2 regions of the Pantoea sp. PGP6 genome follow, and region 2 is predicted to be linked to the other one. Evidence: predicted binding sites of a transcription regulator. Region 2 holds the regulator's gene; the other holds the start of a gene.
The links. Region 2 encodes LexA, which represses DNA repair genes until DNA is damaged. Its sites were predicted from a motif close to TNCTGTATGTACATACAGNA; they were not measured.
Positions count from the first base shown of each region.

Region 1: a site for LexA is predicted at 3,196-3,215, ahead of umuD (translesion error-prone DNA polymerase V autoproteolytic subunit). Genes of this name have one in related genera too.

Region 1 covers NZ_JBQBMA010000001.1:2,439,403-2,451,401, forward strand. The annotation lists gene ACLIBF_RS11855 (hypothetical protein) at 1-83, opposite strand, end outside; gene ACLIBF_RS11860 (TetR/AcrR family transcriptional regulator) at 229-843, opposite strand; gene ACLIBF_RS11865 (hypothetical protein) at 1,053-1,331, opposite strand; gene umuC (translesion error-prone DNA polymerase V subunit UmuC) at 1,484-2,752, opposite strand; gene umuD (translesion error-prone DNA polymerase V autoproteolytic subunit) at 2,755-3,174, opposite strand; gene ACLIBF_RS11880 (hypothetical protein) at 3,511-3,762, shown strand; gene ACLIBF_RS11885 (hypothetical protein) at 3,859-4,083, opposite strand; gene ACLIBF_RS11890 (biofilm development regulator YmgB/AriR family protein) at 4,625-4,882, shown strand; gene ACLIBF_RS11895 (manganese catalase family protein) at 5,172-6,020, shown strand; gene ACLIBF_RS11900 (glucose 1-dehydrogenase) at 6,110-6,973, shown strand; gene ACLIBF_RS11905 (UV damage endonuclease UvsE) at 7,022-7,990, opposite strand; gene ACLIBF_RS11910 (MmcQ/YjbR family DNA-binding protein) at 8,087-8,452, shown strand; gene ACLIBF_RS11915 (con-10 family general stress protein) at 8,607-8,783, shown strand; gene zinT (metal-binding protein ZinT) at 8,909-9,559, opposite strand; gene ACLIBF_RS11925 (VOC family protein) at 9,646-10,059, opposite strand; gene katE (catalase HPII) at 10,255-11,999, shown strand, end outside.
Region 2 covers NZ_JBQBMA010000001.1:4,005,841-4,017,839, reverse strand. The annotation lists gene ubiA (4-hydroxybenzoate octaprenyltransferase) at 1-32, shown strand, start outside; gene plsB (glycerol-3-phosphate 1-O-acyltransferase PlsB) at 264-2,687, opposite strand; gene ACLIBF_RS19445 (diacylglycerol kinase) at 2,816-3,184, shown strand; gene lexA (transcriptional repressor LexA) at 3,290-3,904, shown strand; gene dinF (MATE family efflux transporter DinF) at 4,009-5,331, shown strand; gene ACLIBF_RS19430 (CsbD family protein) at 5,503-5,715, shown strand; gene zur (zinc uptake transcriptional repressor Zur) at 5,788-6,309, opposite strand; gene ACLIBF_RS19420 (conjugal transfer protein TraF) at 6,760-8,010, shown strand; gene dusA (tRNA dihydrouridine(20/20a) synthase DusA) at 8,117-9,112, shown strand; gene pspG (envelope stress response protein PspG) at 9,290-9,556, shown strand; gene ACLIBF_RS19405 (quinone oxidoreductase) at 9,764-10,747, opposite strand; gene dnaB (replicative DNA helicase) at 10,844-11,999, shown strand, end outside.

The sequences.
Region 1 (11,999 bases), 1.6 Mb from region 2:
TCATCGGGCCTGATCAGGCGTGAGACCACTTTTCCTATCAGGGCGCGAATTTCATCATTAATCGTCAGGTCGTCGTCTGTCACTGCTCGCTCCCGGGCATCTGGCGGGCGGCGATTGTCCCGCCGCGGGTTATGATCGTTGCCATCGCGTTTCTCTTGTTCGCTGTGGGTTCCCTCTGTCCGTTTACCGATAAATTTAGGAAGCGCTCGCCTCCTAATTAGCTAAATTTTAACCCAGCACTTTTAATGCCAGGGCAAGGGTCTGTTGTTCGTCTGCCACATCGCTGACCTTGCCCGCCACCCGCATCCCATAGGCAATGCAGAGGATCAGTCCGGCAGCCGACTCAACATCCAGCGTGGCGGAGACAGAGCCATCCTGCTGTCCCTGCTCCAGCAGCGAAACCAGAAAGCACTGATTACGCACCACCACCTGATTGATGCGGAGCGCCAGCGCCTCATCCAGCGTCTGCAATTCAATCGCGCTGGCGACCACCAGACAGCCGCGTCGCCCTTCAACGGCACGCGCGGAATCGAGATAAAACTGCAGCAGTTCCGCTATTTTTGCCCGTCCGCTGGTACAGGGCAGCAGCCGGCGGCGCAGCTCGGCATTACGCAGCAGCAGATAACGTTCAAACACCTGCAGAAACAGGGAGCGTTTATCTTTAAACGCCTTGTAGATGCTGCCAGCAGAGAGGTTCATCGCCTCGCCCAGCTCGCTCAGTGATGCCGCGTGATACCCTTTTTGCCGAAAAACAATCATGGCGTGGTCCAGAGCCTGTTCAATATCAAACTCTCTGGGGCGGCCCCGCTCTTTGTTTTTATGCGCTGTGGCTATCGTGATCATCATTACCGGCCAGGGGGAAAGGTGCTCCCGTAAAAATCAACAGGGGATTGTATCCCAGCCGCTGATAATAAGTATACCGCGCTGATACTTTATCTTCAGGCATGGGGTCGGCTGCGTGACAATTTAATCGCCTTAATGGTTAACGATGTTACTCAATTTATGCTTTTTTGTGCGAACCTATTTTCCCGGTATCAGAACAATCCCGTCGCTTATTTATCCAGCAATAATGCTGCCTCAGCGTGACGTTCGGCCTTTTGCTGGCGGCGTTTCTCGCTATTTATTTTGATCAGCCACAGCGCAAACTGTTTAATAAGCAAGCTGGCATGGCTTTCATTATCCGCAAAGCAGATAAATAGCTGAGATTTTATATTATTGCTCTCATCGACTGCATAAATTTCATATTCCTCTTCGCGACGGTTTTTTACTATCGCGGTGAAATGTATGGCTGGCCACTGATTAATTCTGTTTTCAAATTGTCTAAAATTCATCACATTTACCTAAATATTTTATCAATACACCCGACCAGCTAACAACTGGTCGGGCCAGGTAAAGGATAACGGCCCGATAATTTCACTGCGTGATAAAAAAAGCTTTTATCCGGAAATCATTATGCTACGGCGGCAGTAAAAACAGCGGGCGCTTATTTCACTCTCGCGACCGGTAAATCGGTCAGACGGGTAGTGTAAGCGGGCGACAGCATCTCGCGTTTCATCGCCCACTCTTTATGGATGCCCTGCCCGGCAAACCACAGCTTTCCCCGGCCTTTCTGGTTGATGCGGTCAACCAGCTGCATCAGCACCTCGCTGTCAGCGCGCGGTGGCATCTCATCGAACAGATTAAGCTGGGCTACGCCCTGACTGAAAAAATCGCCCAGCAGGACACCGGCTTTCATATAGCGGTGGCCCTCTATCCAGATATTATCCAGGCACGCCATGGCGACGCGGATAATGTCACGCGTGTCATGGGTTGGGGTCAGCAGCTGACCGGTAGACTGATTGCCATAGAAAGTTTCGTTGACCGCATGTGGACTGGTACGCACAAATACCCCGACCTGACGGCAATATTGTTTCTCCCGCCGCAGTTTTTCTGCCGCCCGTTCGGCGTAGGCGCAGATGGCCTGCCGCATCTGATTGTAATCGGAGATACGGCTGCCAAACGATCGCGAACAGATGATCTGCTGCTTCACCGGAGTGAACTCTTCCATTTCCAGACAAGGCTCGCCGCGCAGCTCCCTGACCGTACGCTCCAGCACCACATTAAAATGCTTGCGAATGGTCGGAGTACTCTGGGCAGCCAGATCCTGCGCGGTCTCGATCCCCATCGCATTCAGCCGTTTCGCGATGCGGCGACCTACGCCCCACACCTCGGCGACATCAATCAACGCCAGCAGCTTTTTCTGCCGCTCAGGATCGGACAGATCGACGATGCCGCCGGTTTTGCTCCACTTCTTGGCGGCAAAATTAGCCAGCTTCGCCAGGGTTTTGGTCTGGGCAATGCCGACGCCGACGGTCAGATGCGTCTCTTTCAGCACCCGTTGGCGGACCTGGCGGGCAAAGGTTTCCAGCGCCGTACAGTTCTGCACGCCGGTCAGATTCAGAAACGCTTCGTCGATCGAGTAGATCTCAACCGAAGGTGCCATCTCTTCCAGGATGGTCATTACGCGTTGGCTCATATCGGCGTAGAGCGCATAGTTCGAGCTGAAGACCTGCACCCCATGACGCGTCAGTTCTTCACGCATTTTAAAATAGGGTGCGCCCATTTTGATGCCCACCCTTTTCGCCTCAGCGCTGCGCGCAATGACACAGCCGTCGTTATTCGACAGCACCACCACCGGCTTGCCGCGCAGATCGGGCCGGAACACCGTTTCACATGAGGCATAAAAACTGTTCACGTCGACCAGCGCGAACATGATTAATGGGTCGATTTAATAACGAAGGTCACCACACCGAACACTTCAAGCGCATCTTCCGTTTTAATGGCGATCGGCTTGAACTGGGTATTCATCGGCATCAGTTGCAGGCAGGGATGGAGCTGGAGGCGTTTAACCGTGAATTCACCGTCAACGGCGGCGACCACAATATCGCCATGGGCAGCGGTCAGCGAACTGTCGACCACCAGCATGTCACCGTCGTTAATACCCGCGTCTGTCATCGATTCACCGCTCACCCGGACAAAATAGGTGGCGCTGGGTCGCTGAACCATCAGCGCGTTTAAATCAATTCTTTGTTCGACATAATCCTGCGCCGGTGAGGGAAATCCGCAGGGTACCCGCTCGATGTACAACGGCAACGGCATAACGGCGCGCAGGTCCGCAGGTTTGATGAACTCCATAATAACACTCCTTTTCCAGATAACTGTATATAAACACAGTAATATCGAATTACCCTTTTAATCAAGCGCAACGGAAAAGGTTTAAGCGAAGGGGTTGATGACAATGCACTTTTTTTTGTGGCGTTTTTTTGCGCTGGCGTAATATTCAGCAGAAAGCGATCGCTATCACCGCACAAGCTGAGCGGCGCGACTTGTTGATCGGGAATGGCGGTATAATCGCCCGGCTAATGCATTATTCTGACTTAAGGAAAATCTGACAAAGTTTGTCTGCTGCCTGCGTTGTTTGAATATCCGGCGTGGCATGGTTATTCTGCGGTGTTTAATCATGGAGGTGTTATGTCAGACGATGCGCGAATCAAACATCTTGAAGATGAAGTCCGTCAGCTAAAAGTAGAGACCACGGTATTAAAAGAGATCCTCGGCCAGCAAATTGCGCTGAATAATCTCAACTACAAAGGTAAGTTTGATGATGTGCTGGCGGCGCTGGCGAAAGAATATGCCGGACGCGGTCTGGATGAGGGCGATAACCGGGCGATCCATGACACATTACGGCAGTACATTAAATATGAGCCGCCGTCAGTAGAATAAGCGTTACCCGGCAGCCAGAGCGTTGCCGGGCTTCAGCGGCGACCCGGTGCTGAGGCCCGGTCTGCTATCCACACCTCGCCGCCTCAGGCCGCAGGTTTACACTTCGCTATCGCTTTCCAGCGCATCCTGAATCGCATCCGCCAGATTAGCAATTTCATTGGCCACCGCCTGCAGATCCCACGCCGTTTTTGAACCGGTCGCCGAGGTTGACGCGCTGACTGACTCTTTAGCTACCGCCAGCGCCGCTGCCACCGCCACCGTGCGCTTGTGCTGTTCCTGCGTGATGCCGGCAGGCGGAAGCGCGAAATAGTCGTTAATCATGATCATCTCCTTCTGATAAGTAAGCGCTAAACCTTAGCCTTCTGAGGCGCAGGTGTGAAGTGAATTGTGCTGGCTTCACGGCCAGGTGAATAAGATTGCCACCGTTGTACCGCCCGCCCCTGTCCCGTCAGCGCGGTTTTACTGTCTGAACCTGTACAGGTTTTTGCGGAAAATCACCCAGACGTACAGCCTTGAGCGGAAATATTTTTTTCAGCCAATTTGATAAAGAAAAAGCGAAAAGCGCAGCGAAAAGAAAATAACCACTTGTATTTAAATATATTTAATAAAAATTAACCTTTAATTATTTTAAACATGCATGCAAAATACACCACCGACCAGTAAAATTTTATCGAATTTCGTTGTACAAGTTTGTCGTTATTGTATAACTTTGCGCCGTGATGTTAAGTCACTTGTAACGAAAGGTGCATTGCACCGCATCTGAAGGTGTCGTGGATTTCCACCTTCAGATGCTCTTTTTTTGCGTCGTCCGCTGACCGGACCTGAAATGGCGCATTTACCCCCCTTTTTGATGAGGCCTGATATGCAAACGACAATCAATACAGAGTCTCAGATTTCTGAATACTTCATGAACTCTGGCACTCCGGTTACCAGCGAGAAAGAAGTTATTGCAGCCGTCCATGCTGAACTCGCGCATTACAAAACCCACGTTTCCGATAAAGACATTGTGCTGGGCCTGATTCATCGTCTGGAGAGTGAGCGTGACGTGGCTAAACAGGATATTTATCGTCAGGCACTGGAACACGTTCTGCAGAATGCGTCGTCGACCAGTAACAGCTGACATCCTGTGTCTGTTGTGAGGGATCACTGATTAGCACGGATGCTTTTGCTTCCCAGAATTTGCCCCGCCTGCGGGGCTTTTTTACGCCTTTTTTTCCGGTGGTCAGCGTCATCATTCTACTGTAATCAGCCCTCATCGGCGGACCAACCGTTTATCCATTTTTCGCGGTTTTTTGCCGCTTATCCCCTCTTACTCATCCACTAATTGCTCTCGTTACGCTTTCTTTTTTCGCTATCCCTGTCCAGGCTTTTTCCTGCATCGAGTGCAAACACTGACGAGGAAAAAAATCATGTTTCATCATTCATCAAAACTCCAGTTCCCGGTTCGCGTCGAGAAACCAGATCCAGAATTCGCCATGCTGTTACAGCAAGCCATCGGTGGCGTAGAGGGTGAAATTCGTGTGGCGATGCAATACTTTTTCCAGGCGATGGGCGCGCGTGGCGATGCCCGGATTCGGGATCTGCTGATCTCCACCGCAACCGAAGAACTCGGCCATATCGAAATGCTGGGCTATGCAGTGGCACTCAACCTTGAGGGCGCACCGCTCTCCTACCAGGAAGCCTCAGCCAAAGATCCGGTGGTTAACGCCATTCTGGGCGGCATGAACCCGCGTCATATCCTTTCATCGGGTCTGTCAGCGATGCCGGTGAACGCCAACGGTATGCCGTTCGACATGAGCCATATCTATGCTTCCGGCAACGTGGCGGCCGATATGCTGGCTAACGTCACGGCTGAAGCCACCGGCCGCGTGCTGGCGACCCGCCTGTACAATATGACGGAAGATAAAGGGATGAAGGACTTCCTGTCGTTCCTGATCGCTCGTGACACCATGCACCAGCAGCAGTGGCTGGCGGTGATTGAAGAGATGGGCGGCCTGAATGCTTCGCTGCCTATTCCAAACAGCTTCCCGCAGGAAAATGAAGCGCAGGAACACTCTTACTACTGCCTGAACACCTCGCTGGATAAACCGCTGCCGGAAGGCCGCTGGAGCAATGGCCCGGCCTACGACGGTCACGGCCAGTTCAGTGCAAAACAGCAGCCGGAGATCCTCGGTGATGAGCCGCTGCTCGGTAACGCCCGTCCAGGCTCAGGCGCACAGCAGGAGCAGATTGACGGTGTCGCGTCACCGAAACCTTAATTGACGCCAGCGTGTCAGTCAGGACCACAGCCGTTCCGGCGGTCCTGACTGACTGTTTTACGCTAACGGATTTTTATGGAGGAATATTCATGTCATCGACTCAACGCCCCCAACCCCCTTTTGCCGAACAGCAACAGAACTGGCCCGGTACGACCTCGGCCATGCAGCCGCAGCCCGATCATGGTGAACAAAGTTATCAGGGCTCAGGCCGGCTGGCAGGCAAAAAAGCCATTATTACCGGCGGCGATTCCGGCATCGGTCGGGCGGTCGCTATCGCGTTTGCCCGCGAAGGGGCTGATGTCCTGATCTCTTATCTTGATGAACATGAAGATGCGCAGGATACCGCCCGGCTGGTCGAAGCCGCAGGCCAGAAAGCGATTCTGGTGCCAGGCGACATTACCGAGGCAGCACACTGTTCCGCCATCGTTGAGAAAGCGGTAGAAGCGTTTGGTGAGATCAACATTCTGGTGAACAACGCGGCTTATCAGATGACGCGTGAATCGCTGGATGAGATCAGCGATGACGAGTTTGACCGGACGATGAAAACCAATCTTTACGCCCTGTTCCGCATCACCAAAGCGGCAGTGCCGCATATGCCAGCGGGTGGATCGATCATTAATACCGCGTCGATCAACGCCGACCAGCCAAAGCCGAAGCTGCTGCCCTACTCGGCGACTAAAGCGGCTATCGTCAACTTTTCCGGCAGCCTCGCCGCCATGCTGGCGGAAAAAGGCATCCGCGCCAATGCAGTAGCACCGGGCCCAATCTGGACACCGCTGATCCCGTCGACCATGCCGGTTGAGCAGGTGAAAAACTTTGGCAGCGAAGTGCCGTTGCAGCGCGCCGGTCAGCCAGCTGAACTGGCCCCGACCTATGTGATGCTGGCCAGCGATGAGGCCAGCTATATTTCGGGCGCTACGGTCGCCGTCACCGGCGGCGTGGCGATTATTTGAGGTCGCTTCCCCTTGCTGCCCGACCAGCAAGGGGAAAGCTGTTGGCCGTTATGCTATCCGCTGTTGCTGTTTCGCCCACTGGTAGAGCTGTTCCCGCGCCAGATTCTTCATTTTCACTTCGCACATGATGTCGAAATCCTGAAACGACAATGCCCAGTCATTGAGCGTGTCGTTGAAGTAGTAATCGGAGTGCGCCCGCAGTTTGCTTTTCGACACGCCCAGCTGTTGCTGATCCGGCCAGCCCTGCGGCGGAATAATCCCCTCCTGTGAAATCGAATAATGCAGTACCGGCCGGACGCCGCGCCACGACGCGATTATCGCGGCAATCCGCGCATCGTCAGGCTGGATAAACTGATTCTCTTTTACCCAATGATGGTGAATATCCAGCACCACCGGACAGAGCGCGGCGGCCTGCAGTACGTCATCCAGCGAACAGGATATTTCGTCATTCTCTACCGTCAGCATCCGACGCGCTTCCTCGCTCAGCTGACCAAACGAACGTTTAAAACCGTCGAATCCCGCCTTACCGTTCATATGAATATTGATCTTAAAATCCTGGAAGCGTTTGCCGTAGCCCATCAGGCAGGCGCAGAGCGTGTGATACTCGACATCCTCCAGCGCGCGGCTCACCACATCCGGATTATCTGACGCCAGCACCGTATATTGCCCCGGATGAAAGGAGAGTCGGATCTGGTGCGCGCGTGCCAGTTCACCGCAGCGGGCGAACAGTGGATGAAGCTCGGGTAAAAACGCGGCAAACAGCGACGTGGCCTCCGGAACGGTATAAAGCGGCAGCAGATCGCTGCCAATACGCATCATTCTTAACGGCTCCGGTAAGGTCGCCAGCTGCTCCAGCGTCAGGTAGAGCTGGTTAAGGTTGGTAACGGATATCTCATAAATCAGTTGATTACGTTGATCGTGCGGTAAACTCAGAAACCGTTTACGCGTGGTGGCGCGGAACGGGAAAAACTGTTTGCCATCGTGGTTGAGATACTTACATGCAAAGCCTAATTTCATGTCTGCTCCTGATTTATGCTTATCAGAAGTGTAACAGGCCTCAGTCACTCAGCCAGTGGGCAGAGATTGACCAACCCGGTAACAAGGAGATTCGCTATGCAGGGTGCTGATATCCAGCGCATCGCTATTGAGGCGGCCGAGCGGCTGCCTGCCGCCGAGTCCAGCTATCCGTTTGGACCGGCACATCAGGTCTATAAAGTGTGCGGTAAGGTGTTTCTACTGCTGACCGTGCTGCGGGGGGTGCCGATCATCACCCTGAAATGCCAGCCGCAGCAGGCGGAACTGCATCGCGCCATCTATCCCTCTATTACCGCCGGTTACCATATGAATAAGCAGCACTGGATCACCGTCTACCCGGGCGACGCACTGTCAGAAGGGTTGATCCAGCAGCTGGTCGACGATTCGTATCAACAGGTGGTGAAGGGAATACCGGCCTCGCGCCGGCCGGTATGGGTTGGCTGAAATCCCGCCAATTTATGCAGATAATCAACAGATTAGCGAGGCGACAGCCGCCTCGATTTTGCCGTTTTGCTGGCATAATCCAGCCGGCAAACTAAACTTAATGCTGTGACTAGCTAGTCCTACTTATCTAAGGAACCTGATACGAGGCCTATCTATGACACAACAGAAATACCGGGGTGGCGCAGGCAACTTTGCCAATGACCCGGACCGTGCCAGTGAAGCTGGAAGTGCCGGTGGCAAAGCCAGCGGAGGCAATTTCAAGAACGATCCTGAAAGAGCCAGGGAAGCTGGCCGCAAGGGCGGTAAAGTCAGTCGGCGCACCTCTAAGTAGATCTGAGTGAAGCGCTTTAGGATTTTGTACGCCACGGATTGGCGATTTACCTGCATAAGCTGGCCGCGTTTGTCGCCTGAAAACCCGCCGTTACGGGCGGGTGTGTCAAAAGCCGAAGCAAATCCTTAATGATGCAGCATCTCATCCACCACCTGCGCATTCATCATCTGCCAGGGATAGTAGGTCGGCCAGTTATCCATCTCCGCCAGTAAAGCTTGCTGCGAACGATTACCCATAAAAATATGGAAGTGGGCTGATTTGCGCGGTGCGATGGTGTGATCGCTGAACTGCACATATTTCGGCGCATCGCTGTTCGCCTCCTGGCATTCGAACAGGTAGCGCACCCCTTTCTTGCCCGAGGTATAGGTCAGGATCCGGTGGCCGGCATAATGGTAGCGGCAGGCGCTGACCCGATCGCCAATATGAAATTCCATCACGCCGTTTTCGATGCCGATAGTGTCGACGTTGGTCGCGTAGCCTTTACGGTAATAAGCTTTAACCTGCTGCGCCGTTTTGCTGCCATCCTGCTGCGCTTTTTTCTGCCATACCGGGTCCAGCTCGCCACTTTCTAATAGCGGATAGACCGACTGCCACAGGCCATCCCAGTCCGACAGCGGGCGATCTTTAACATCCGCATCGGCAAAGTCCCCTTCCGCCGCTTTCTGTTCCATGGCTGACAACGGTTTGCCGTGCGCATGATCGCCATGCGCCGCCACCTGATTGCTGATCAACAGCGCGCCCAGCGCCATCGCCCACTTACCTGTATGATTTGCCAACGTCGCGATCCTCAATAGAAGTTACAAAATGAAATGTTATGATATAACATTTCTAACTTCAATCAGGAAATGCACGCCGGCTGCAATTAAACCGACGCGTAGGCCGGATCGTCGTTACAGAACAGCGCCAGCTTATTGCCTGCCGGATCGCGCAGGTAAGCCACGTAAAAATTCGGGTTATAGCGTTCACGAATGCCTGGCGCGCCCTCATCTGTGCCCCCTGCCCGCAGGCCCGCCGCGTAAAGCTCGTCAACCCTTTGCCGCGTCGGCGCGCGGAATCCGGCCATGTTGCCGTTACCCGGCTGCGCGTCTGCGCCATCCCACGGCTTCGCAATGTAGACGGCACCGGGTCCGTTTTGCCGATCGGGCACCTCCGGCAGCGAAAAAATCAGCTGTTCGCCATCGGGCTCAATCAGATACCCGAGCGGCAGCAGAACTGCCCGATAAAAGTGACCGGACAGCGCCACATCATTCGCACCAATAAACAGATAGCTGAGCATACAGACCTCCGAATAGTTGCAGTTGGCCGGCAATAAGCGAAACGACAGGCTGCCGCACCGGGTGAAGGTTCTATTTTAGCCCGCCAAAAAGAAACCCGGCGAGGTCAGTTAAAGTCGCGGTTTAACCCCAGCTTTGGTCAGGTTGTTCTATATTTAGTGTCGTCGAAAGTAAAATAACCGCTGGAGCATGGATTAATGTCGAAAGAAACAGAGAAGAAAGAACTGAGCCACCGCGCCCCCACCACCGGGCCGGAGTCGTCAGAACCCGGACTCGGTTCGCTGGCACCTCAGGATGGATCACATCAGCCGCCAGCCGAACCGACGCCTCCCGGCAAACAACCGACCGCGCCAGGTAGCCTGAAAGCCCCGCAGACCCATAACGCTAAACTCGACCAGCTCAATGCCAGCCGTAAAAACGGCACCAACAGCCCGCTTACCACCAACCAGGGAACCCGTATTGCGAACGATCAGAATTCGCTGCGTGCCGGTTCGCGTGGGCCAACCCTGCTGGAAGACTTTATTATGCGTGAGAAGATCACGCATTTTGACCATGAACGTATCCCGGAGCGCATCGTGCATGCGCGCGGCTCAGCGGCGCACGGCTATTTTCAGCCCTACCGCTCGTTAAAAGATCTGACTAAAGCGCAGTTCCTCAGCGATCCGAATCAGGTGACGCCGGTTTTCGTGCGTTTCTCCACGGTACAGGGCGGCGCCGGTTCCGCTGATACGGTGCGTGATATTCGCGGTTTCGCCACCAAGTTTTATACCGAAGAGGGCGTCTTCGACCTGGTCGGCAACAACACCCCGGTGTTCTTTATTCAGGATGCGCATAAATTCCCTGACTTCGTGCACGCGGTGAAGCCTGAACCCCACAACGAAATCCCGCAGGGCCAGAGCGCCCACGATACCTTCTGGGATTACGTCTCTCTCCAGCCGGAAACCATGCACAACGTCATCTGGGCGATGTCCGATCGCGGCATTCCGCGCAGCTATCGCACCATGGAAGGGTTTGGTATTCACACCTTCCGCCTGATTAATGCTGCAGGCAAAGCGACCTTTGTCCGCTTCCACTGGAAGCCGGTGGCAGGCAAAGCCTCGCTGCTGTGGGATGAGTCGCAGAAACTGACCGGCCGCGATCCCGATTTCCATCGTCGCGACCTGTGGGAAGCGATTGAAGCGGGTGACTTCCCGGAATATGAACTGGGCCTGCAGCTGATCCCGGAAGAGGATGAATTCAAATTCGATTTCGATATTCTGGATGCCACCAAACTGATCCCGGAAGAGCTGGTACCGGTTGAAATCGTGGGTAAGATGGTGCTTAACCGCAACCCGGATAACTTCTTCGCAGAAACCGAGCAAGTAGCATTCCACCCAGGCCACATCGTGCCGGGCCTCGATTTTTCCAACGATCCGCTGCTGCAGGGCCGTCTGTTCTCCTATACCGATACCCAGATCAGCCGCCTCGGTGGTCCGAACTTCCATGAGATCCCGATCAACCGTCCAACCTGTCCGTACCATAACTTCCAGCGTCAGGGGATGCACCGTCAGGATATCGACACTAACCCGGCCAACTACGAGCCGAACTCGATCAACGATAACTGGCCACGTGAAACCCCGCCAGCCGCTGAAGGTGGCGGTTTTGAAAGCTACCAGGAGCGCGTTGAGGGCCACAAAGTGCGCGAGCGCAGCCCATCATTCGGTGAGTATTATGCTCAGCCGCGCCTGTTCTGGATGAGCCAGACGCCGGTCGAACAGCAGCATATTATCGGCGCTTACTCGTTCGAGCTGAGTAAAGTGGCGCGGGCCTATATTCGTGAGCGGGTGGTCGATCATCTGGCGCGGATTGACCTCGGTCTGGCGAAAGGCGTGGCGGATAATCTCGGTATCGCCCTGACCGCCGATCAGCTGAATATCCAGCCGCCAAAAGCGGTTAACGGCCT
Region 2 (11,999 bases):
TGAACACCCCGCCGTTTACCCAGCTGTTGTGATCGTGGTGATCGACAGGCCGGGCGGGTTGCAGGCGGGCTAAGTCCCGACGCGATTCAGCGCAACGGTACCTGGCGCGCAGTCAGGCAACGAGTCAGGCAGCAGAGGATCAGGCCACGAGTCAGGCAGGAAAGGATTAGGCAACGAGTCAGGCAGGAAAGGATTAGGCTGCAACATCATTCAGGCACAAAAAAGGCGACCTTTCGGGGTCGCCTTTTTACTGCGCAGGGCATTTAGTCGTGGGCCACGGCGCTTTCGATGGTCATGCGTACATCGCTGGTGACCAGATCGGCCAGAATGTGCCAGGTCGCCAGGGTCTGCGCGACATCCGCATCACCGCTGTCGCTGATATACCCTTCATCACGCAGCGTCAGCACCAGTGAGGTGAAGACGGCTTTATCGAAGAACTCCGGCGCGTTGATACCGTGCAGCACTGACAGACGTTGTGCCAGTGTGCGGCTCTCTTTTTCCAGCGTCCCGCGGTTAATGGCTGGCTTGGCGCTAAGAATAGAGAAGGTGATGGCATAACGCTGAAGCGTTTCTCGCACCCCGGCCGCCAGCAGTTGCAGCGTACGGTAGCGCGCCGCCGTAAAGCGCAGCTGACCAGCCTCAAGCGTAATCAGTCCCTGACGCGCCAGCTCCTGACAGAGTTCGGTCAGCAGTTGCGGCAGCTCATCGGTCTGCCAGCGCAGGAACAGTTCGCTCTTCAGCATCGGGTAGATCAGACTCACCTGGCGCAACAACTCGGCTTCGCTCATGGTCTGATGCTGCTGCACAATAGCGGCAATCAGCGACGGCATCACCAGCATGTGGTGAATGTTGTTGCGATAATAGGTCATCAGCACCGCCTGCTCACGTGGCAGGATGATGATGTCGCCAATGCTGTCTTTCTCGCTCTCAAACTTATTCATGCCCATTGCATGATCCAGCAGCGCCTCTGCCGAGAGATCGGGCACCGTGGCGTTGGCTGAATAAGGCACGTTACGCAGCAGCTGGGTATAGCACTCAAGCTGCTCAATCAGCTGTTCGCGGGTTAGTGAGCGCTGACGTGAGGCGAGCAGCGCGGTGACGCACAGGTTCATGGCGTTGGCCGCGCCCGCTTCATTGATGCGTACCATTAAGCTCGCCGCGATGTCATTCACGGTGGGCGTTAACCAGCTTGGACGCTGCGGTTCGATAGGATCGATCGACTCACGCCATTCCGGCACGCGCTTGTTGAGATAGTTAACCAGCGGCAGTGGTTCGCCAAAGTTAACGTAGCCCTGGCCGAGGTTGCGCAGCTTACGTAAGCCATGCACCATCTGCATGAAGCCCTCTTTCTCTTTCGCCGCGCCGCGTAGCTCTTTGGCGTAAGTACCCACTTCCATGACATGTTCGTAGCCAATGTAAATCGGCACCAGGGTGATCGGGCGATTCCCCCCGCGCAGCATCGCCTGCAGGGTCATGGCTAAGGTGCCGGTTTTCGGATCGAGCAGGCGACCGGTGCGTGAACGTCCCCCTTCGACAAAGTATTCAACCGAGTAACCGCGGGTGAACAGTTCGCCAAGATATTCACGGAACACCGTGGCATACAGCTTGTTGCCTTTGAAGGTACGACGGATAAAGAACGCGCCCAGACGACGGAAAATCGGTCCGGCTGGCCAGAAGTTGAGGTTGATACCGGCGGCAATGTGCGGCGGCACCAGTCCCTGATGATAAAGCACGTAAGAGAGCAGCAGGTAATCCATGTGGCTGCGATGGCACGGCACATAGACGATTTCATGGCCATCCTGCGCCAGCTGACGGACTTTTTCGCCGCCATTAACATTGATGCCCTGATAGAGCCGGCTCCAGAGCCAGCCCATGACGCGGTCGGTGACGCGAATCGCTTCATAGGAGAAGTTTGCCGCGATCTCTTCCATCATCTCAACCGCATTTTGCTGCGCTTTTTCATGGGAGATTTTTTTGCTGCGCGCTTCATCTTCAACCGCTTTTTCAATCGCTTTCGATTGCAGCAGACGATTAAACAGATCCTGACGTGCCGGTAAGCGTGGGCCAACCGCCGCCAGCCGCTGGCGGGCGAAATGAATGCGCGCCACCCGGGCCAGTTTCTGGGCGATTGATTGGTCGGTGCCGTGTTCGGTTGCCATGCGGCGCAGCGAAACGGTCGGCGAGAAACGGACAAAACTGTCGCGTCCATGCCAGATCACCGCAAAGAATTTCTGCACGCCGTTCAGCACCCGCAGGTGCGGCGTATCTTCGCCCTGAACCTCACGACCAGGCGCCCGGCCAAACATCACCGTCACCGGCAGCATCTGGATATCCAGCTTGGGGTTATTGCGATGCAGGTCCAGATAATCGTGAAAAATCTTCACCGATTCGACGCTGGGCACAAAATAGGGGAACACACGCGGGCCATCGTGGATAAAAACGTGGCGCGGCAGCAGCGAACCATCAATCTCCAGCGGAGAAAGCGGGTCGGGCAGATGATGCCGCAGGCACTGCGCGCGTAAAGTCAGTAAGTCAGCCTTCGAATCGTAAGGCAAAACGTACATAATGGGCCGGGTCGGGTCCAGACCATGTTCAGAAACGGGATCGGCCGGAATGGCCTTACTCTTTACCAAAAACGACAGTGGTAAATTCAGTAATTTGTAATAAAGTTTACGCCAACCTGACATAGACAACATGAAGCCTCTTGTTAGCAAAGCGCCGCAAGCATACCAGAAAGCGCAGCGAAGATCTGTGGTGGTGCCATTTGCACGCAGCCCAGACATTGACGTCAATCCGATGAAAGGGTTCCACTTATATGGCAAATAATGCCACGGGTCTTGTAAGAATAGTAAAAGCCGCAGGTTACTCATGGCAGGGCCTGCGTGCCGCTTGGCAACACGAAGCGGCTTTCCGCCAGGAGGCGCTGGCCGCGCTGGTGGCCATTATTGTGGCCTGCTGGCTGGATGTCGATATTGTCTCTCGCATCCTGATGATCGGGGCAGTGGTGCTGGTGGTCATTGTTGAAATCCTCAACAGCGCCATCGAGGCGGTAGTGGATCGTATTGGCCAGGAGCGCCACCCTTTAGCCGGACGGGCAAAGGATATGGGCTCGGCGGCGGTGCTGATCAGCATCTTACTGGCACTGTTTGTCTGGATCGCGCTGCTTTGGTCGCATTTGCGATAAGCCTTCCACAACGCGCCAGATGGCGCGTTTTGCCTGAGAATCGGTTTCCATTTCACCAATACCTGTATATACTCACAGCGACTGTATAAACAACCAGGGGGCGGGATGAAAGCATTAACCAGCAGGCAGCAGCAGGTCTATGACCTGATTCGCGACCATATTACTCAAACGGGCATGCCGCCTACGCGTGCAGAAATTGCCGCGCAGCTGGGTTTCCGCTCGCCGAACGCGGCAGAAGAGCATCTGAAGGCACTGGCACGCAAAGGGGTGATTGAGATTGTCTCTGGCGCCTCTCGCGGTATTCGCCTGTTGATGGAAGAAGAAGCATCTGAAGGTCTGCCGCTGATTGGCCGGGTTGCTGCCGGTGAGCCGATCATGGCGCAGGAGCACATCGAAACCCATTACAAAGTGGATCCGGGCCTGTTCAAACCTTCTGCCGATTTTCTGCTGCGCGTCAGTGGAATGTCGATGAAAGATATCGGGATTATGGATGGCGACCTGCTCGCGGTACATAAAACCCAGGACGTACGCAACGGCCAGGTTGTTGTGGCCCGTATTGATGATGAAGTGACGGTTAAACGCTGGAAGAAGCAGGGTGCTATTGTGCATTTGCTGCCTGAAAACAGTGATTTTGAGCCGATCATTGTCGATACGCGCGCCCAGTCGCTGACGGTAGAAGGTCTGGCGGTCGGTGTGGTTCGCAACGGCGAATGGCTCTGAGTCTGACATAACCGCGCATTCGTAGCGTCTGATGCTATTCTGTCTGCCCTAATTTTGTCGCTGCTGCTCCCCTCTCTGCAGCGACACCGAGCACGGAACTGCGAATGCGTTTTTTAACGGCTACCGACAAAAACCTCTGGCGGCTGGCGCTGCCGATGATCCTTTCTAACATCACCGTTCCCTTACTGGGGGTGGTCGATACTGCTGTCATTGGTCACCTCGACAGCCCGGTCTATCTGGGCGGGGTTGCGGTCGGCACGACAGTCACCAGTTTCCTCTTCATGCTGCTGCTGTTCCTTCGGATGAGTACTACCGGCCTGACGGCGCAGGCTTTTGGTGCCGGCGATAAAATGGCGCTGGCACGTGCGCTGACCCAGCCTTTAATTATTGCGCTGCTGGCTGGCGTGCTGTTCATCTGCCTGCGCTCGCCGATTACTACGCTGGCGGCCGATCTGATTGGCGGCGATCCCAAAGTTTTGCAACAGGCGGCACTGTTTATTCAGATCCGCTGGTTAAGTGCGCCCGCCACCCTGGCAAATCTGGTGATCCTTGGCTGGCTGCTGGGCGTGCAGTACGCGCGTGCGCCGGTCATCCTGCTGGTGATCGGCAATCTGGTCAATATTGTGCTCGATCTGTGGCTGGTGATGGGGCTGCACTGGGGAGTGGCAGGCGCGGCAACCGCGACCGCGCTGGCGGAGTATATAACGCTGGTCGTCGGGGCAGTGATGGTCTGGCGGGTATTGAAACTACGTGGCATCACCACCGCAATGCTGAAGCAGAGCTGGCGCGGCGATATTCAGCGGCTACTGCGTCTTAATCGCGACATTATGCTGCGTTCGTTAATGCTGCAGCTCTGTTTTGCCTCGCTGACCGTGCTGGGCGCACGTATCGGTCCGCAGGTGGTGGCGGTGAACGCCGTGCTGCTGATGTTTATCACCTTTACCGCCTATGCGCTGGATGGTTTTGCCTACGCAGTCGAAGCCTTCGCCGGTGAGGCGCATGGCGCGAAAGATGGCAGCAGGCTGCTGCGCGTCTGGCATTCTGCCTGCCGACAGGCGCTGGTGGTGGCTCTGATGTTCTCAGTAATTTATGCGTGTTTCGGCTCGCATATCGTGGCGCTGCTGACCTCGATTGAACAGCTGCAACAGGCGGCCGATCGCTATCTGATATGGCAGGTGATCCTGCCGCTGGCGGGCGTCTGGTGCTATCTGCTGGATGGCATGTTCATCGGTGCAACCCGCGGCCGGGAGATGCGTAACAGCATGATGGTGGCGGCACTTGGTTACTTCCTGACGTTGCTTAGCGTCCCGCTGCTGGGCAACCACGGCTTGTGGCTGGCGGTCACCGTTTTCCTGGCGCTGCGTGGCCTGTCGCTGTGGCTGATCTGGCGTAAACACTGGCAGCAGAACAGCTGGTTTAACGCCTGATAGCTGGCATCTGATGTCCTCCGGCTACAGATTATTCTGTATTGTTCCGGCAAACCTAAAATCTTCTACTACAATTAACCGTAAGCAGCGCAGTGAACCAGCGCTTTATATCGTCATTTTGTTTTCTTTCAAGATAAATGATGTAACCAAAGGATGACATAGAGGTCTGCCATGAATAAAGATCAAGCGAGCGGCAACTGGAAGCAGTTCAAAGGCACAGTAAAAGAGAAATGGGGCAAGCTGACCGACGATGATATGCAGGTTATCGAAGGCAAACGCGATCAGCTGGTCGGAAAAATTCAGGAACGTTACGGCTATGCGAAAGAAGATGCAGAGCGTGAAGTAACGGACTGGGAAGGTCAGAACAAAGATTACCGTTGGTAATCACAAAGATTTACGGATAAAGCTCCTACCCGCCGGTACGCTCATACCGGCAACCGCACAAGGATGTGCACATTACCCGCGTTTTCCCCGCTTTTTACCCTCACTTTGATGATCGTGCTGACAACTTTCATGATGGGTGCAGGCTTCGACTTCGACACAATTCTCACATAATCCATGCGCTTCAATCACGCTATGACGCAGGGCAAACTGTGCCTCACCAGCCAGTGTGGCGATAATCTTCTCTACTCCCTGCGCCTGCTTTTCGGTTACCGCCGCACAGCGATCACACACCAGCATGACCGAGGTGTGTGCCGGTGCCTCGAAATGGTGACACATTACGTAGCTATTATTGGACTCCACCCGGTGGATAAAGCCCTGTTCCAGCAGGAAGTCCAGCGCCCGATAGACCGTAGGGGGCTTGGCCTGGGGTTCGCTAACCCGGAGTTGATCCAGCAGATCATAAGCGCTGATCGATCCTGGCTGCTCAGCCATTAATCGCAACACTTCAGCCCGCTGCGATGTCAGACGCACGCCGCGCTGCAGGCACAGTTTTTCCGCCTGGGTCATTATTTGCTGTGACGTCATGTTTGACATGGAAACTCTCCGCTGGATAAGTGATGTTATTTTATCACACAAATTTTCGCGGCGCAGAGGTTGGTTTTTGCCTGATAAAACAGCAAATTCTGGCCGGTGGTCGATTAAAAACGCTGTGTGAGGATCAGGAGAGGCCGCTATCGGCACCCAATCAGATCCACTCGCCGACCGGTTAAGGTGGCCTTTTCAGCGCTTTTGCTTTGCATCTCACTGAGTTAAGAAGTAATGTTCAGCAAGACTTAAGAAATGTCTGGTATTATTTTATTTATTACCGGGTATTTTGAACAAAAATAAAGTTTTATTGATTGGAAAACATCCAATCCTTTGAATTAAGCGACTGTTTCCTTTGAATTCACAGCAATAACGCGTTAGCCAGGGTTCACAATAGGGCTAACAAACTATTCAGTCGTTGAATGTTTCAACGGCACTTTCTCAGGTGATGGCAGGCAAATGGTGAAAAAATCCGCTCAACGCTCAGCGCTGAAGTACACCGCTGTAGTGAACGCGCTTTTCCTTTCTTCTTCCGCCATGGCGGCGGGGACCTGGTATGATGCACGCAATGATGCCATGGGCGGAACCGGCGTCGCATCTTCTCTTTATGGCTCAGCCGTGCTGGCCAACCCGGCTTTGATGACGCGAGCTAAACCCGACGATAGCGTCAGTATTATTTTCCCTTCAGCCGGTATTCAGGTCACCGACAAAGATCACCTGATCGACAAAGTGGATGACATCACCGATACCGTTGATCGCTACCGCGAGGTGATCGGCAACCTGACCTTTGCCGATTATCTGCGTGGCTATCCTGAAGTGCGCGCTGCTTCAGGCGATGTTGCTAACCAGTTAAGTGATTTGCGTGGCAACAAAGCGGACGGCAACACCGGGGTGGCGCTGGCGGTCACTATTCCTAACGAGACGCTGCCTTTCGCCTTTATCACCAAAGCCTATGGATCGGCACATGTGCGAGCCAATGTGGTCCAGAGCGATATCGACTATCTGCGCGGCGTAGCTAACGGCACGGTGCTTCCGCGTCCGGGCGATCAGGACAATCTGCGCTCCAGCGCCAACGGCCTGGCGGCGCTGGTCACCGATTATGGCGTCGCACTGGCGCATGAGTTCACCATTGCCGGTCAGCCGGTGTCGGTAGGCGTCACGCCGAAATTGCAAAAAACCTGGCTGTATAACTACACCGCCAGCATTTACAACTACGACAAAAGTGACATCAACAATAGCCAGTATCGCAGCACGGACACCGGCTTTAACGTTGATGCCGGTCTGGCGACCACGTTTGCTGAAAACTGGACGCTGGGCATCACCGGTCAAAACCTGGTATCCCGCGATCTGCAGACCAAAGAGGTCAACGGCTTCCGTGATACTTACCAGATCCGTCCGCTGGTCACCACCGGTCTGGCCTGGGATAAAGGTCCGTTCACCGTGACCGGCGATGTCGATCTGACCGAAACCAAGCGTTTCAAAACGCAGGAAAACAGCCAGTATGCGGCGGTCGGTGCGGAATATCGGGTGCTCGACTGGTTACAGTTACGTGCCGGTTATCGTGCGGATATGCGTTCGAACGATGAAAACGTCGCAACCGCCGGTTTCGGCCTGTCACCGTTTAATAAAGCGGTGCATCTGGATCTGGCTGGCTCGGTCGGGGCGAACAATACCTGGGGCGCGATGATGCAGCTGGGCTTCAATTTCTGATCTTCTTTGATACCGCAGTTCGGGGCGGGCGATGCACTATCGCCCGCCCTTGTGTTATCCTTGCACAGAATTCAATCACCCTCATTTACCGGATTATCTGCGCTTCATGACCGATACTGTTTCTTCGCAACGTTTCTCGATTGCCCCGATGCTCGACTGGACCGATCGCCACTGCCGCTATTTTCATCGCCAGCTGACCGGCGATACGCTGCTCTACACCGAAATGGTGACCACCGGCGCGATTATTCATGGTAAGGGCGATTACCTGGCCTATAGCGAGGATGAACATCCGGTCGCCTTACAGCTGGGCGGCAGCGATCCCGCTGCGCTGGCGCACTGCGCCCGACTGGCAGAGCAGCGCGGTTACGATGAAGTGAACCTGAACGTCGGCTGTCCCTCTGACCGGGTGCAGAATGGCCGCTTCGGGGCCTGCCTGATGGCAGAAGCCGATCTGGTTGCTGACGGCATCAAAGCGATGCGTGATGTGGTGTCGATTCCGGTGACGGTGAAAACGCGCATCGGGATTGATGAACAGGACAGCTATCAGTTTCTGACCGATTTTGTCGGGACAGTGGCCGAGCGCGGTGGATGCGAGACGTTTATCATTCATGCGCGTAAAGCCTGGCTATCAGGTCTCAGCCCGAAAGAGAACCGCGAAATTCCGCCGCTTGATTATCCACGGGTTTATCAGCTGAAGCGGGACTTCCCGCACCTGACGCTGGCGATTAACGGCGGTGTGAAAACGCTGGAAGAGGCGGAAACCCACCTGCAGCATCTTGATGGCGTCATGATGGGGCGTGAAGCCTATCAAAATCCCGGCATTCTGGCACAGGTGGACCAGCAACTGTTTGGTCGTCAGCATCCGGCGGCCGATCCGGTGGCAGTGGTCCGCGCCATGTACCCCTATATTGAAGCCGAACTGGCGAAGGGCACTTATCTGGGCCATGTGACACGTCATATGCTCGGTCTGTTCCAGGGGATTCCGGGTGCACGCCAGTGGCGACGCTACCTGAGTGAAAATGCCCACAAACCAGGCGCGGATGTGCGCGTACTGGAAGCTGCACTGGCACTGGTGGCGGACAAAATCCCGCAGGAAGCCTGATCGACCTGCGCCCAGGAGACCAGCCCGCAACGGCTGGTTTTTTTTGCGCCATTTTTTGGTTATTTTGACTGCTTGCAGGATAGCCACACCGGGCTGTTGTCAGGTAAAACAAGCAGTTAAACATTGGCACGTTTCTTGTAAAGATTGACACAATGAGTCTCAATAAGGAGCGCTAACGTGGAAATTTTATTTGTATTGGGGTTTTTCCTGATGCTGTTGCTGACCGGTGTTTCATTGCTCGGCGTACTGGCTGCGCTGGTGGTCGCCACGCTGGTAATGTTCGTCGGTGGACTGTTTGCACTTGTTATCAAAGTGTTGCCGTGGCTGGTGCTGGCAGTGGTCGCGGTCTGGCTGCATCGCGCCTTTTTCGGCGATCGCAACACGCGAGAATGGCGTAAGCTAAAGCGTAAGATCAACAACTTAGACCGAAAAGGCTGGCGTTAAATGCGGAGATGATCACAGTGTGACGTTTTGCTTAGACGATATCTGCAATTAAACATATTTTTTACTTATGTTTTCTGGCAGGATAGTCGTCGTTGAGTCGAAACGAATTCATCGCCGCTGTCCCTACACCAGCGCGAACGAAAATAAAAAAAGAGAAGGGCTTCCTGCGGGAAGCCCTTTTTGTATGCCAGACGGCGTTGCCGATGGTCAGGGAATCAGCAGGCTCGACCCCTGAGTAGCGCGGCTTTCCAGCATCTGATGCGCTTTGCCCGCCTCCTTCAATTCAAACTTCTGCTGTTCCGGCACGTCCACTTTGATCGCGCCGCTGGCCAGCAGCGAAAAGAGTTCGGCACTGGCGGTTTCCAGCTCCTGACGGTTAGTGATGTAACCGAACAGCGACGGGCGGGTAACAAACAGTGAGCCTTTTTTATTCAGAATGCCCAGATCAACCCCGGTCACCGGGCCGGAAGCGTTGCCGAAACTGACCATCAGACCGTGACGACGCAGCGAGTCCAGCGATGCTTCCCAGGTATCTTTACCGACCGAGTCATACACTACGCCAACCTTTTTCCCCTGGGTAAGCTCGCTGACGCGTGCGGCGATATCCTCTTCGCGATAGTTAATTGTTGCCCAGGCACCGGCATTCTTCGCCAGCGTCGCCTTTTCAGCCGAACCGACGGTACCAATCAGGTGCGCGCCCAACGCTTTTGCCCACTGGCAGGCAATCAGCCCGACACCGCCGGCGGCGGCATGAAACAGGAAGGTCTCATCCGCTTTGATTTTATAGGTCTGGCGCAGCAGATACTGAGTGGTCAGCCCTTTCAGAAAACTGGCTGCCGCCAGCTCAAAGCCGATCGCGTCGGGCAGGTGCATCAGCCGATCTTCTGCTACGTTGTGCGCTTCGCTGTAGGCGCCGAGGGCTGCCTGACAATAGACCACCCGATCGCCAGGCTTAAACAGCGTCACGTCACGGCCGACGCGGGTAACGACGCCCGCCGCCTCGGTACCGAGACCGGACGGGAAGGCTGCCACCGGATAGAGCCCGCTGCGCAGATAGGTATCGATGTAGTTAATGCCGATGGCGCGATTTTCTACCTGCACCTCATTACCGGCAGGATCGGCAAGTTCAAAATCAGCCCACTGTAAAACGTCCGGACCGCCGTGCGCGTTGAACTGAATACGCTTTGCCATTCTGACTCCTGTGATTGTTTCATCATGAGGGTGAGGCGCGCACCCCAACTGAGGTATACTTGCGCGTCCCCACAGAACATCGGTAATGCATTCACTATGGCAGGAAATAAACCCACCAACAAATCGAACGAAACGCAGGATCGCCAGCTGGAAGGCGTGAAAATGCCCCCGCATTCGCTGGAAGCGGAGCAATCGGTGCTCGGTGGGTTAATGCTGGATAACGAGCGCTGGGACAACGTCTCCGAGCGCGTGGTCGCCAATGATTTCTTCAACCGCTCGCATCGGCTGATTTTTTCCGAGATGCAGCGGCTGCTGGAAAACAGCAAGCCAATCGACCTGATCACTCTCTCTGAATCGCTGGAAACCCGCGGCGAGCTGGAGATGGCTGGCGGCTTTGCTTACCTTGCTGAACTGGCGAAAAATACCCCCAGCGCGGCTAACATCGGCGCTTATGCAGACATCGTGCGTGAACGTGCGGTAGTGCGTGAGATGATTTCGGTCGCCAACCAGATTGCCGATGCTGGCTACGATCCGCAGGGCCGCAACAGCGAAGAGCTGCTGGATTTCGCCGAATCCAACGTTTTCAAAATTGCCGAAGCGCGTGCCAGTAAGGATGCTGGCCCGAAAAATATTGAGCAGATCCTTGAGGCGACCGTCTCACGTATCGAATCGCTTTATCAGACGCCGCACGATGGCGTCACCGGCGTGGATACCGGCTATCAGGATCTGAACAAGAAGACCGCGGGCCTGCAGCGCTCTGACCTGATTATCGTCGCCGCGCGTCCCTCAATGGGTAAAACCACCTTCGCGATGAACCTGTGCGAAAACGCCGCGATGCTGCAGGACAAACCGGTGCTGATTTTCAGCCTCGAAATGCCCAGCGAACAGATCATGATGCGTATGCTGGCTTCGCTGTCGCGGGTCGATCAGACCCGTATTCGTACTGGCCAGCTGGATGATGAGGACTGGGCGCGTATCTCCGGCACCATGGGCATCCTGCTGGAGAAGAAGAACATGTACATTGATGACTCTTCTGGCCTGACGCCGACCGAAGTGCGCTCGCGCGCCCGCCGCATCTACCGTGAAAACGGTGGCTTAAGCATGATTATGATCGACTACCTGCAGCTGATGCGCGTGCCTTCCCTGTCGGATAACCGTACGCTGGAGATCGCCGAGATCTCGCGCTCACTGAAAGCGTTAGCCAAAGAGCTGAATGTGCCGGTGGTGGCGCTGTCGCAGCTTAACCGCTCGC